DNA from 2 places in the Methylomusa anaerophila genome. Region 2 is predicted to be linked to the other one. Evidence: riboswitches for the same ligand, from Rfam matches in the RefSeq annotation. Region 2 holds a riboswitch; the other holds the start of a gene.
The links. A riboswitch is a leader RNA that binds a small molecule or an ion and turns the genes downstream of it on or off. The one in region 2 is predicted to bind cobalamin.
Positions count from the first base shown of each region.

Region 1: another riboswitch for cobalamin. It lies ahead of MAMMFC1_RS14080 (precorrin-8X methylmutase); the one in region 2 lies ahead of MAMMFC1_RS10820 (type II secretion system protein GspD).

Region 1 covers NZ_AP018449.1:3,143,444-3,149,074, forward strand. Annotated here, with positions in the region: gene MAMMFC1_RS14070 (adenosylcobinamide amidohydrolase) at 1-813, shown strand, start outside; gene MAMMFC1_RS14075 (hypothetical protein) at 885-1,223, shown strand; cobalamin riboswitch at 1,251-1,433, shown strand; gene MAMMFC1_RS14080 (precorrin-8X methylmutase) at 1,600-2,247, shown strand; gene MAMMFC1_RS14085 (TonB-dependent receptor plug domain-containing protein) at 2,512-4,503, shown strand; gene MAMMFC1_RS14090 (carbon-nitrogen hydrolase family protein) at 4,563-5,339, shown strand; gene MAMMFC1_RS14095 (metal-dependent transcriptional regulator) at 5,471-5,631, shown strand, end outside.
Region 2 covers NZ_AP018449.1:2,391,951-2,397,581, reverse strand. Annotated here, with positions in the region: gene MAMMFC1_RS10825 (hypothetical protein) at 1-709, opposite strand, end outside; gene MAMMFC1_RS10820 (type II secretion system protein GspD) at 831-2,129, opposite strand; cobalamin riboswitch at 2,328-2,511, opposite strand; gene MAMMFC1_RS10815 (HEPN domain-containing protein) at 2,849-3,256, opposite strand; gene MAMMFC1_RS10810 (nucleotidyltransferase domain-containing protein) at 3,246-3,602, opposite strand; gene MAMMFC1_RS10805 (hypothetical protein) at 3,882-4,076, opposite strand; gene MAMMFC1_RS10800 (hypothetical protein) at 4,226-5,470, opposite strand.

The DNA of each region.
Region 1 (5,631 bases), 750 kb from region 2:
ATTCAGTCGGCAAGCTACCAAACACTAACCGTAACCGCCATAGCGACCGGCGGGGTGGAAGAAAACGGCGGCCGGGTAGGTGATCCGGCTGAGTATTTTAATCCGGGACAAAAAACCCGGCTGCATAAACCGGGTACCATCAACATCATGCTGGTAATTGACGCCGATATACCGCCCGGTACATTGGCCAGAGCGCTGGTTACCTGTACCGAAGCCAAAACGGCGGCGCTGCAGGAATTAATGGCCGGCAGCAAGTATTCCAGCGGACTGGCGACAGGTTCGGGGACCGACCAAACAATAATAATTGCCAATCCGGGTTCGCCACTATATTTGGAGGATGCCGGCAAACATTCCAAATTAGGTGAACTGATCGGCCGCACCGTAAAGCAGGCAGTCAAAGAAGCCTTGTTCCGGCAAACCGGATTATCACCCCAAAAACAGCATAGCGTGCTTAGGCGCATGAACCGGTTCGGCCTGACGGAAGAAACACTGTATCAGGAATATTTGCAAAAAAATGGCTATCTAGAAAAACAACGGTTTTTAGACTGCTTGCAACAGTTGGACAAGGACCCCCGGTTGGTGACATATACATCCCTGTATGTTCATTTACTGGATCAGTTTAACTGGCAATTGTTGTCCGGCGACGAAACCGTGGCCGCCGGTAATGAGTTGCTGCTGCTGTCTGCCGGTAAATTCGGTGTTTTGCCGCGGGCAATCGCCGCCGAGGCGAAACTGGAAAACTGTATTCAGGCATGGTCCGGCCTGGTTGTCGATATATTAAGAGCAAAACTGGCCGGTTCTCAAGGGGACTGAGGAGTGCTATTGACTATATGACCACTATATGGAGTAATATATAAAAAGATAATTTTAATGAGGTGAGAATAATGATGAATGAAAAGAAACATCCTGAACATCCTGAATTTCAACTTCCCGATGATCCACATGCGAAGCACCGTTATGAAAGTGCAATGAAACACGTTCAATTTGCGAAAGAAGCAGGGAAATCTTCAGAAAAAATTCATGAGATTTTTCGAAAAGTAATGAATTTTGACACTAAAGACATTGAAAAAATTCCTCAGGATGAAGCACACAAAAAATACCGTTCTGCCGTAATTCATGCCCAGAAAGCAATCGAAAACGGCAAATCTTCCGAAGAAGCTCATGAAATATTTGCGAATATTGTCTCTGGAAAGACTGAAGGACAGTGTCATCATTGCAAATAGCTTATTATTAACATGTTTACTTAAACTGCATAGTGAAAAAAGTTAGGTGTCTGAAAGGACTTAATAGGGAAGTCCGGTGCAATGCCGGCGCGGTCCCGCCACTGTAACGGGGAGCAAGCTTAAGATATGCCACTGAGATCTGCCATCTTGGGAAGGTTTAGGTAAGCCATGATCCGGAGCCAGGAGAACTGCCTAACTGATAATCACCGTTGTACCCACGAGCGATGGGGAGGGGGATTACCGTGAAAGATCTCTTGACTTAGAAGGGCTCTGTGTCAAGGATTTATTCATGCTGAATTTAACTCTCCTGGTCTTATGACCAGGAGTTTTCATTTGGTATGATACTGTACATAACTATATTTTAAGGAGGCGCATTATGGAATATATCATGGATCCTGGTTTGATTGAAACCCGCAGTATGGAAATTATAGGTTCCTATTTGGATGAACTGGGACTGGAACTTTCACCGGCGGCTGTTAAGGTGTATTCCCGTATTATTCATGCGGCAGGTGATCCTGATTACGCCAAACACATCAGGATTCATCCTGACGCAATCACCGCCGGGTGTGCTGCTTTGGCAGCAGGACGGGATATTTATTGTGATGTGGAAATGGTCCGTACAGGAATTAATAAGCGGCTTTCATCCTATGGCGGTAAGGTGTACTGTTTAATTGGCAGCGAAGAAACCGCTCGGCTTGCCAAAAGCGTCATTACCCGGGCGATGTCCGCCGCCATTAGGCAGTTTGGCGGGCAATTAGACGGTGTTATTGTTGCCATTGGCAATGCGCCGGCCGCGTTGTTTGAACTTTCAACCCTAATGGAACGAACCGGTATCCGGCCGGCGCTGGTAATCGGCGTGCCTGCCGGCTTTGTCGGGGCGGCAGAATCAAAAGCTTTGCTGCACGCAGCTTCGCCTGTGCCTTATATTACTGTTTTAGGTAACAAGGGAGGCAGCCCTATTGCCGTAGCAGCCTTGGACGCCCTTTGGTACATGACAGAAACAGTATCCAATAATGTTATATAGGAGAAAACGCATGATGAATGACGCTTGGGCGAGGGACTCAAGGTGCTGGTTGTGCAATTCATAAAGGGCAATCGGAAGAATATTATGAACAGTATAAAAAATAAAAACTGTATAAAAAATCCATCATTCTGGCGCTGGCTTTGGGGACGAGCGTCACTGTAAGCGTGTTCTCGGTGTGGCCCAGGCAGCGTAGCCGCAGTTGTTCAGCCAGGAATACAAGAAGGTTATTGAGACTTGATATTATACTTTGAAAGGGAGATAAAAATGGCGTTTAGAACCAAGATTATTAAAAAAATAAAAAACATTAAAAATATTAATAAGAAGGCAATAATCCCAATCGCTGCGCTTACTTCGTGCACAATGGCCATTGCCGGCATGACTATCAGCAATGCCGCAGCGCCGGAAGAGGAACAGGAGTTTAACTTTGAACAGGTAATGGTAACTGCCCAACGATATCAGAAGAGCGATATCGATACCCCGGCTTCGACCAGTGTCTATACATATGAAGATCTTAAGTCAACAGGGGCCCGGAATGTGGCGGAAGCGTTAAAACAAGCGGCAGGACTTACATATTCTTCTTTTGGCCCCAGCGGGGCCTCTATGACTACCATGACGACCAAGATAATAATACGGGGTGTTTCAACAGGCACCCTTGTTCTTGTCAATGGCACACCGCTTAATCTGCGTGGGTTGTATAATCTGGAAGACATACCTGTCGAGAACATCGAAAGGATTGAAATTGTCAAAGGCGGCGGTTCAGTACTATACGGCAGCGAGGCTACCGGCGGGGTCATCAACATTATTACCAAGAAAAACCTGCAAAACTCTGTGAAAATTTCCGGCGGCAATTATGGGCAGCAAGACCATAGTTTTACTCTTCAGGCAGGAAAGCTGGGATTAAATTATAATTTTGAAAAATGGGGCGACTTGGGAAATATTTCTAAATCAATAGCAAACGGCAAAGAGATGAACATGTTTTTTCCCGGGCTGGAGCGCAATAATCAGACGCTTTCTTACCAGTTTAGTAAAGCCGTATCGTTGCTATACAGCCATAATAGCTCAGAGTCGCTTTACGACTATAAGTTCGGGACAGGCTATGCTGCGAATCTGATTGGCAAGACAAGATACAGCAGGGTATATACGGATGAAAAGGATTTTGTCCAGCTGCAGTATGACCAGGATCATATAAAGGGATCGCTGTATTATAACTATAAAACGATGAACACCTTAGGGACAGACTACTATTCTTCATCAGGCTCCGCCGCCGGGTATCCTAAAAAAACAAGTGAAACAAGCAGAAGCAGCACTTACGGCTTTGATCTTCAAAAAGACTGGATGATTCATGCCAATAAATTATTGCTGGGTGTTACTTACCAAAATGAGTATTATGACCCTAATATCAGCAATACCCTGGATTATCAGCGGGACAACTATTCGGTATACGGACAGTGGGAACAGCCTGCAGGCAAGGCTGATACAATAATCCTGAGCGGGAGGGAAACCTGGACGGCAAACGCGCCTAACGGGAGAAATTATGATAATTTTAGCGGGCAGGCTCAATTTCTTCACAAGCTGAATGATAACGAATCTATTTATACCAGTGTCGGACAGTCTTTCGTAATGCCGACCTTTGCCCAAATGTACAGCAGCAACGATGACCGGCGGCTTGGCAACCCTAATCTAAAGCCTCAGACCGGCCTGCATTACGAAGCGGGCTGGAAAAGAAACAGCGGCAATCATAACTGGCGATTGGCAGTTTTTAGTTTTACAATCAAAGACAATATTTCTTCCACTTATAATCAGGCAGACGGCACCTATTCCTATAAGAATGAAGATATGAAAAATACCGGTGTGGAGTTGACTTGCCAGGTTGACGGGCCTAAGGATTGGACATTCAACTGGGGCGTCACTTATGGCGATGCTTTAACGAAAAGCACGGATAAGCCTTACTGGGATCGCAACTTTGGGCGCTGGCAGGTGAATGGCGGCGCAACTTATCAACATGACCGCTGGAAGGTTACACTCACCGGCAATTATCTGGCTGATCGGGTCATGACGCCAAGTACTGCAAAATCATATGATGTCAAGCCATATTTACTAACCAGTTTGAGTGTGAATTATACCCTCGGCAAGCAGCAGGAAATTATCCTTACAGCTCAGAATGTATTGAACCGGAAAGACATAATTTCCCATTCTACTTCGGAATATTACTATACTCCCTTTAATTTCAGCTTAGGTTATAAAAGTAAATTTTAAAAGGCGAGTAATAATCAGCAACAACCGGACATTCAGTATCAATTCTAAGGAGATTTAAGATGAGAGTCGCTTTTTTACATTTGGATTTAAGCGGGGGACCGGAAGCCCGCAATTTGGAACTGCTGCATCAGGCCATTGATTTGGCGGCTCAGCAGGGAGCGAAATGGGTCGTTACTCCGGAAACAGCGGTACAGGGATATTTCTTTAAACTTAAGGCTGAGGCGGCCCGGGAGCCATTAAACATACCTGTGCAGCCTTGTCCCGGTCTGGATGGCATCCGTTGCCTGGCCGCAAAGCGCGGCCTTACCGTATTCTTAGGCTGCGCCGAACAGGATGAAGCCACCGGCAACTATTTCAATAGTTGCCTGGTGATCGGCCCAGGCGGGGAAATACTTGGCAGACACCGTAAACTTCGGGCGCATGGGACAGGCGCCGAAGGCTGGGCGGCCAGGGGCAAGCAACTGGAACCCGTTGATTGCCGGGAAATGAAAGCCGGAGTTTTGGTGTGCGCCGATCTTTGGTACCCTGAACACGCCCAGGTGTTGCAAGCCAAAGGTGCCCGGGTTATCGTAGCCTTGGCTGCCTGGCCGCCGGGAAAATGCGGCCCGGGGGACAGTTGGGAACAGGCATCCGCAGCCAGCGGTCTGCCGGTATGGGTGTGCAATCAGACCGGCAACGGTGAACATCTGGATTTTAGCCAGGCAACAAGCGCTGTGGCGGCAGAAGGAAGATTGCAATTAACCTACAAAGGCCTGGCGCCGGCCGTGCTGCTGTTTGACTGGGATGAGAGCGAACAGCGCTTGTTGTCGTCTGAGTTTACCGTAGTAAAACTATAATAAAGAAACTAAAAGGATGCGGTTTTTTCTTCCATTAGGCAAAAAATCAGCCGGGTCGCATAAAATATAATAGTTACCTGTTGGTGAGAATGACTTTCACTGTGTTGCGAAATGAAGCCGGAGGTGAACTTATGCTGTCACCCAGTCTGGAAGATTATTTAGAGGAAATCTACAGATTCTCAGTCAGCAATGATATAGTGCGAGTTACCGACATCAGCCAGAAATTGAATGTTAAGCTTCCTTCAGTAACCAAGGCGCTGGGAAAACTCCGCGCGGGAGGTTATATTACCTA
Region 2 (5,631 bases):
AATGCCACTTGACAGGCTCTTTTAATGTGCCGGAGATGACTTCTCCATTTTCACTGAATACAACGTTTTTTTTCCCGCTGAACTTTATAAAGCCGGCCGAATCGTCTGCCCGGTTGTTCGCGGCCCAGCCCACAGGCCGCAGGTTGGTATCCGCATCCAATACGCCGGACAAAAGCGCGCCGGAATCGTAAAAGGCGAGGGCCGTATTCGGCTTAAATGTCACAAAACCGTATTTTCCCGCCACCAAACGGACGGTTGCCGGCTCGGCGATGGTACCGGCAAGTACTTCTCCCTTTTCGCTAAAGGTAACCGTACTGCCGCCCTTGTACAACAAATGGCCGTAACCGGGAATAGCCATATTGTATTTTCTTTCGGCAAAAAAACGGGGATAGCGGGGAAAATACGGGCTAAGGTCCGTGTAAGCCGAAACATAGTAGTAATCGTCAATCACCCGCTCCCAGCCGCGGGGCTGGAGCAATGTGTCATCAGCCAGGGTGCCGGAAACAACCTCTCCCAGGTCATTGGTGCTAACCGTCGTACCTTTTTTAAATTGGATCAGATCGCCCACTGCCCATCCCTGGGGATGCAGTTTGGCGTCCTTGGGCAAAGTCCTGGTCGCCGCCTGCACCCAGGGGACAGTCAGCAAAAAGTACAATACCAAACCCAATAGGACGCCCGCCATCCGTCTAAGAGAAACACAACGCTGCATAACTCCCCATCTCCTTTGATAATTCTCAGGCCAACCCGTCATTTATAATTCACTGTTATTATTGTAGTATCCGATGCCAGATTCTGTCAATGCTGCATCCCTAGTTACAAGCCTCTCCTTACTACTCTATCAATTTCGGGGTAATTAGGATAATCAGCTCGCTTTCAGTTTTTTCCTTGGTTGTCGAGCGAAAGAACTGCCCGATGATGGGTATATCGCCCAATAGCGGGAATTTGACCGTATCCTGGGTTTCCTGGCGCTGGATCAGACCGCCAAGCACGATTGTTTCGCCGTTTTTTACCCGCAGCGTTGTTTCGGCCTGGCGGGTCCGGATGTTGGGGTTGCCGCTGCTGGTAGTGTCCGTTTTGTTGCTGACTTCCGGTTTGATATGGGTGCTTATAGTGCCGTCCGCATGGATGGTGGGCGTCACTTCCAGTTTGATGCCCACTTCCACGTAGGTGACCGTGGTGATGGTCGTGCCGCTGGAAATCTGCGTACTTTCCACCGCCAGCTTGTCGCCGATGAGAATTTGCGCCGTCTGTCCGTCCAAAGCGGCAATCCGCGGGCTGGCCAGCAGCCGGCCTTTTTTGGTTTCCACCAGATGGCGAATCGTGGCCGAAACATTGACGCCGTATTCCTCATGGTTGGGAATGCCCAGCCCGAGGCGAAAAGAACTGCCGTCGGTCGTCGCCGCGCCCGGCAAGGCGGTGACCGGCCCCCAGTCGATGCCGATTTTTCTGGCATCGTCCCGCGATACCTCGATCGCTTCGGCTTCAAAAATAACCTGCTTCGGCGCGACATCAATCCTGGCCAGCATGTCCTTAACCATGGCGCAGTCCTCCTCGCTGCCGACCGCCACCAGCATGCCGTTAATAATTTCCGCCCTGACCCGGTTATCCGGAAATAAAGCGGCAAGCATCGCTTTCACTTGCTCGGCCTTTACGTATTCCAGCTTGATGACCAGCGGCGACAGCCCGGTATTTGCCGGCAGGCCGGGGTCGGGGGCCGGCAGGTCGAAGGCAGGCTGCGGCGCGGCCGCCGGAGCCTGATCCGGCGGGTTGGCCGGCGGATCAGCGGGATTCGCCGCCGGCGCCTGCCCCGGCGTACTGTCCGGGCCGCCGGCTGGCGCCGCACCGGCAGCGGCCGGCGGCGGTCCGTCATTCACCGCGTCGGTCGAAGCGGCAACCGGCAGCGTAAAAATAAGCAATCCCGCAATCAAGGCAGCAACCGCGGTTTTTCGGTATTGTCGCAAAAACATTTTCTCGCCTCGTTTCTCTAAGAAGCAGACAGTTATCGAATAGGGCCGGCCCTGCGCCAAAGCAAAAGAGCCAGTACAACAGTACCAGCTCCTTTTACAAACACCGGACCGCCGTATAGCCAATGTTTTGATTTTTCGCGTTGTTTTTAGACCTGATTGCACGCCGGTCAGGGCCGGGTCCTGATAGCCCTGGATGGTTGGTGCTGCCCGCCTGCCCGATTAAGAGATCCTTCCTTTCCCGGGCGAATAAATCCCACAAAAAGCAAAAAACTCCCTCACGGGAGGTACGTACGCTAGACTGGCGGGACAGGCCTGACGGCCGGCCGTTCCGTAATCTCCTCCCTGTCGCTCGCAGGTCAAATGGCGATTGCCGGACAGGCAGTTCTCCTGACTCCGGTTCATCGCTTCCCCGCGCCTTCCCAAAGCAGGCCGCTTCAGTGGCAACTAGGCGAGATTGCTCCCCGTTACAGTGGCGGGACCGTGCCGGCATCACACCGGTCTTCCCTATTAAGCCCCCAAGGGCACCTATCCCGTATTTTCCTTTTCTGCTTCTTATGATATCTTAGGATAAATATAGCGTAAATCCCTCATATGAGGTATTTGGTGGATAATTATGCACAATTGTCAAAAAAAAATTGTCTGCCATTACGGATAAGGCTGGTATTGGAGAGTGTCAGAGACGGGGTTCTTGACAACTATTGTGCTTTTAAGTGAGTCACAGAACCGTCCCTATGCCACTCACGTTTGCCGCTCATTTGTTCTATTTCGTCCTGTTTGTGCCTGTGGCGGTATGTAACTTATGAAATATTTGTACTTTTGAAAATAAGCAGTGGATAAGCAGTTTTTTATAAAGACTTCCGGCATTTCCGTATGGGTTTTTGCTATTCACTAATTTCTATCAAACTATCAATGAAAGCATTCATGAATGTGATAAAAGTTTGAGCATTGTTTAATTGTTGCAAAGTCTCTTCCCTGCTAACAATATAAAAATCATCATAATCAGTCTTATTCCTTACCCTGAAAGCATTGGCCAGCATCTGGTAATAATTCGTTTCAACCCTTTTACTAGCAATATACTGCTGATTAAAATAGCCTAAAATACTTGAATGTTTTTTAGAATCAAAACTATCTATAGCCAATAATGCTCTAGTTGCATGAAACATCGCATAATATGACCGGTTAATTGAGTTTGCTAGCCGACTTTCTTCAAAAGCATCCTGAGCATCCGCAAGACATTCCTTCGCCTTTAACATACGATACTTAGACAACTCTAACATATCAGCTTGCATAAAATTCAATACCTTCGTTCTTTACATTACGGTAAAAAGGCAATACTGGCAACCAATGATAAAACTGTTCATAATTTTTATCAATAATTGCCGGAAGAACACCATATTTAACAGAAATATCGGTCATTACTTCTGCAAGAACATTATTATATTTACATAATTCAGCATCACGTAAATTGACCAACACCATTACATCCATATCTGAATACACTTCTTCTTCTCCACGAGCATACGAACCAAAAAGGATTACCTGGCGTAAGTCATCACCAAAAATTCTGCGCATACTGCCAACTATTTCATCCATAATTTTATTTACGTAATCTTTCTTATCTTTAGCGATAGGCATAGCCCATGTTTCCTTTCCTTATATTTCATCTACATTCTATCTACACATTATCATTATTACCAAATCTTCGTCAAGCTAAATCCACTTCTGGGAGTAACGCCACCAAATTGCCTGACATTATAATCCTTCCAGGAAAAAATTCGCTATAACCTCATTATAGCGTTTTATAAGGAAAAATGAACACCGTACAAAATGTCGTCCTGCATCAAATTCATTTGTATACCAGATTCTGTCAATGTCGAATTAACCCCCTTGCGTGGAGTGTCAGGGGACGGGGTTCTACTGTGTTTTTAAATGAGTCACAGAACCGTCCCTTTTGACACTCGGCGGGTTGGCCGGCGGATCAGCGGGATTCGCGGCCGGCGCCGGTCCGTCATTCACTGCGTCGGCCAAAGCGGCAACCGGCAGCGTAAAAATAAGCAATCCCGCAATCAAGGCAGCAACCGCGGTTTTTCGGTATTGTCGCAAAAACATTTCCTCGCCTCGTTTCTCTAAGAAGCAGACAGTTATCGAATAGGGCCGGCCCTGCGCCAAAGCAAAAGAGCCAGTACAACAGTACCAGCTCCTTTTACAAACACCGGACCGCCGTATAGCCAACGGCGGCGCAGGAAAAAACGATAGGATTACTTCGTGGTTTTGATTTTTCGGGCTGCTTTCAGGCCGGATTGCACGCCGGGCAGGGCCGGGTCCTGATAGCCCTGGAGGGTGGCGCCCGCCTGCCCGATTAAGGCGACGGAGTTGAGGTTGGGATATTGGGAGCCGCCCAGTATCGTTTGCGCCGGCAAACTCACTATGGAGGTGTAAGTAGATGCGATGCGGAGGTCGACCTGGTTGCCTTGGGCGAACCACAGCCGGTCGGCGGCAGTTTCATAAAGCAGCGCCCAGTAGTAACCGGCGGTGTTGAAACTCTGTTTTTCCGTGCCGAGGCTGCCGGAGGCGATAGCCGTCGCTGTGGTTTTGTACACCTTCCCGGTCATTGTTGCGTAGCCGGGGGTGTACCTGCCGACCAGAAGATAGGCATCGCCGGCGGTGCTGAGGGTAATATCCCGGAATTCGTACGGAATTGCCGTGCCCGACGTAAAAGGCGTGGCCACCGTCATATCGGCGAGGTTCACCACATTCAGCTTGGACTCCCCGCTGTTGTAGGTCCCGTCATCCCGCTGCTTGCCGCCAACGGCGGCAACGTAGAGCTTGTTATTGTAAGACTTCAGGGTGAAGGCGTTTTTGCCCACCTGAGCGGCAGTGCCGACTGCAGCCAAGGTGCTTTTATTGAGTTTAACCACTTTGCTGGTCAGGTAATTAGGGTTGGTCGCATAATCATCGTCCACTTCCGTAAACAGGCCGTAGACGTAGTCACCCACGGCGGCAATGGCCACACCGTGTTTTTCATAGCCCGTGGTCCCCGGGAATGTGTAGGTGGCGGTCACGGAGTAGGCATCGCCCGCCATGTTGATTTGAACGATCTTCGCGGTGTCATAGTCCACCGCGTAGAGATAGCTCCCGGATGTGGCGATGCCGTATAAGTTGACAATGTTGGCGCCGGCCAAATCGGCAATAGATTTCACCTGGGTCCACGGGGATGTGGCCGGGTTGTAGATTAGGACTTCAGGGTTACCTGTAGCGGCAGTATAGTTATAAACAAGCATCCGGGGCTGGCCGTTGGCGTCGGTGAAGGAGTGCACCGCCGGGGCGCCGTTCAAAGGCGTGGAGACGGCGCTGGGGGTTACGGAGCCGGTGCTTGTGATGGTCCCCACTTTCCCCTGGCTATAACCGGAGTTCACCACCGTATAGGCGGAGTTGGCCCAGGCGGTGGTAGCAAAGGCCATCACCAGCGCTAAGACGATCCATACTTTTTTAAACAGTTTCATACTCATGTCCCCTCCTATTTTTACAGTCCTGATTTTCCGCTTGCTGCTTGTCCCGAAGTTGCTTTCACCCCCTTTCGCTGCTTTAAGGCTTTTCGCATCACCTCCTTTCCTGGAATTCCATTTCTGTTAACCTGGTATGTCAGAACACATGTAACTCTTAC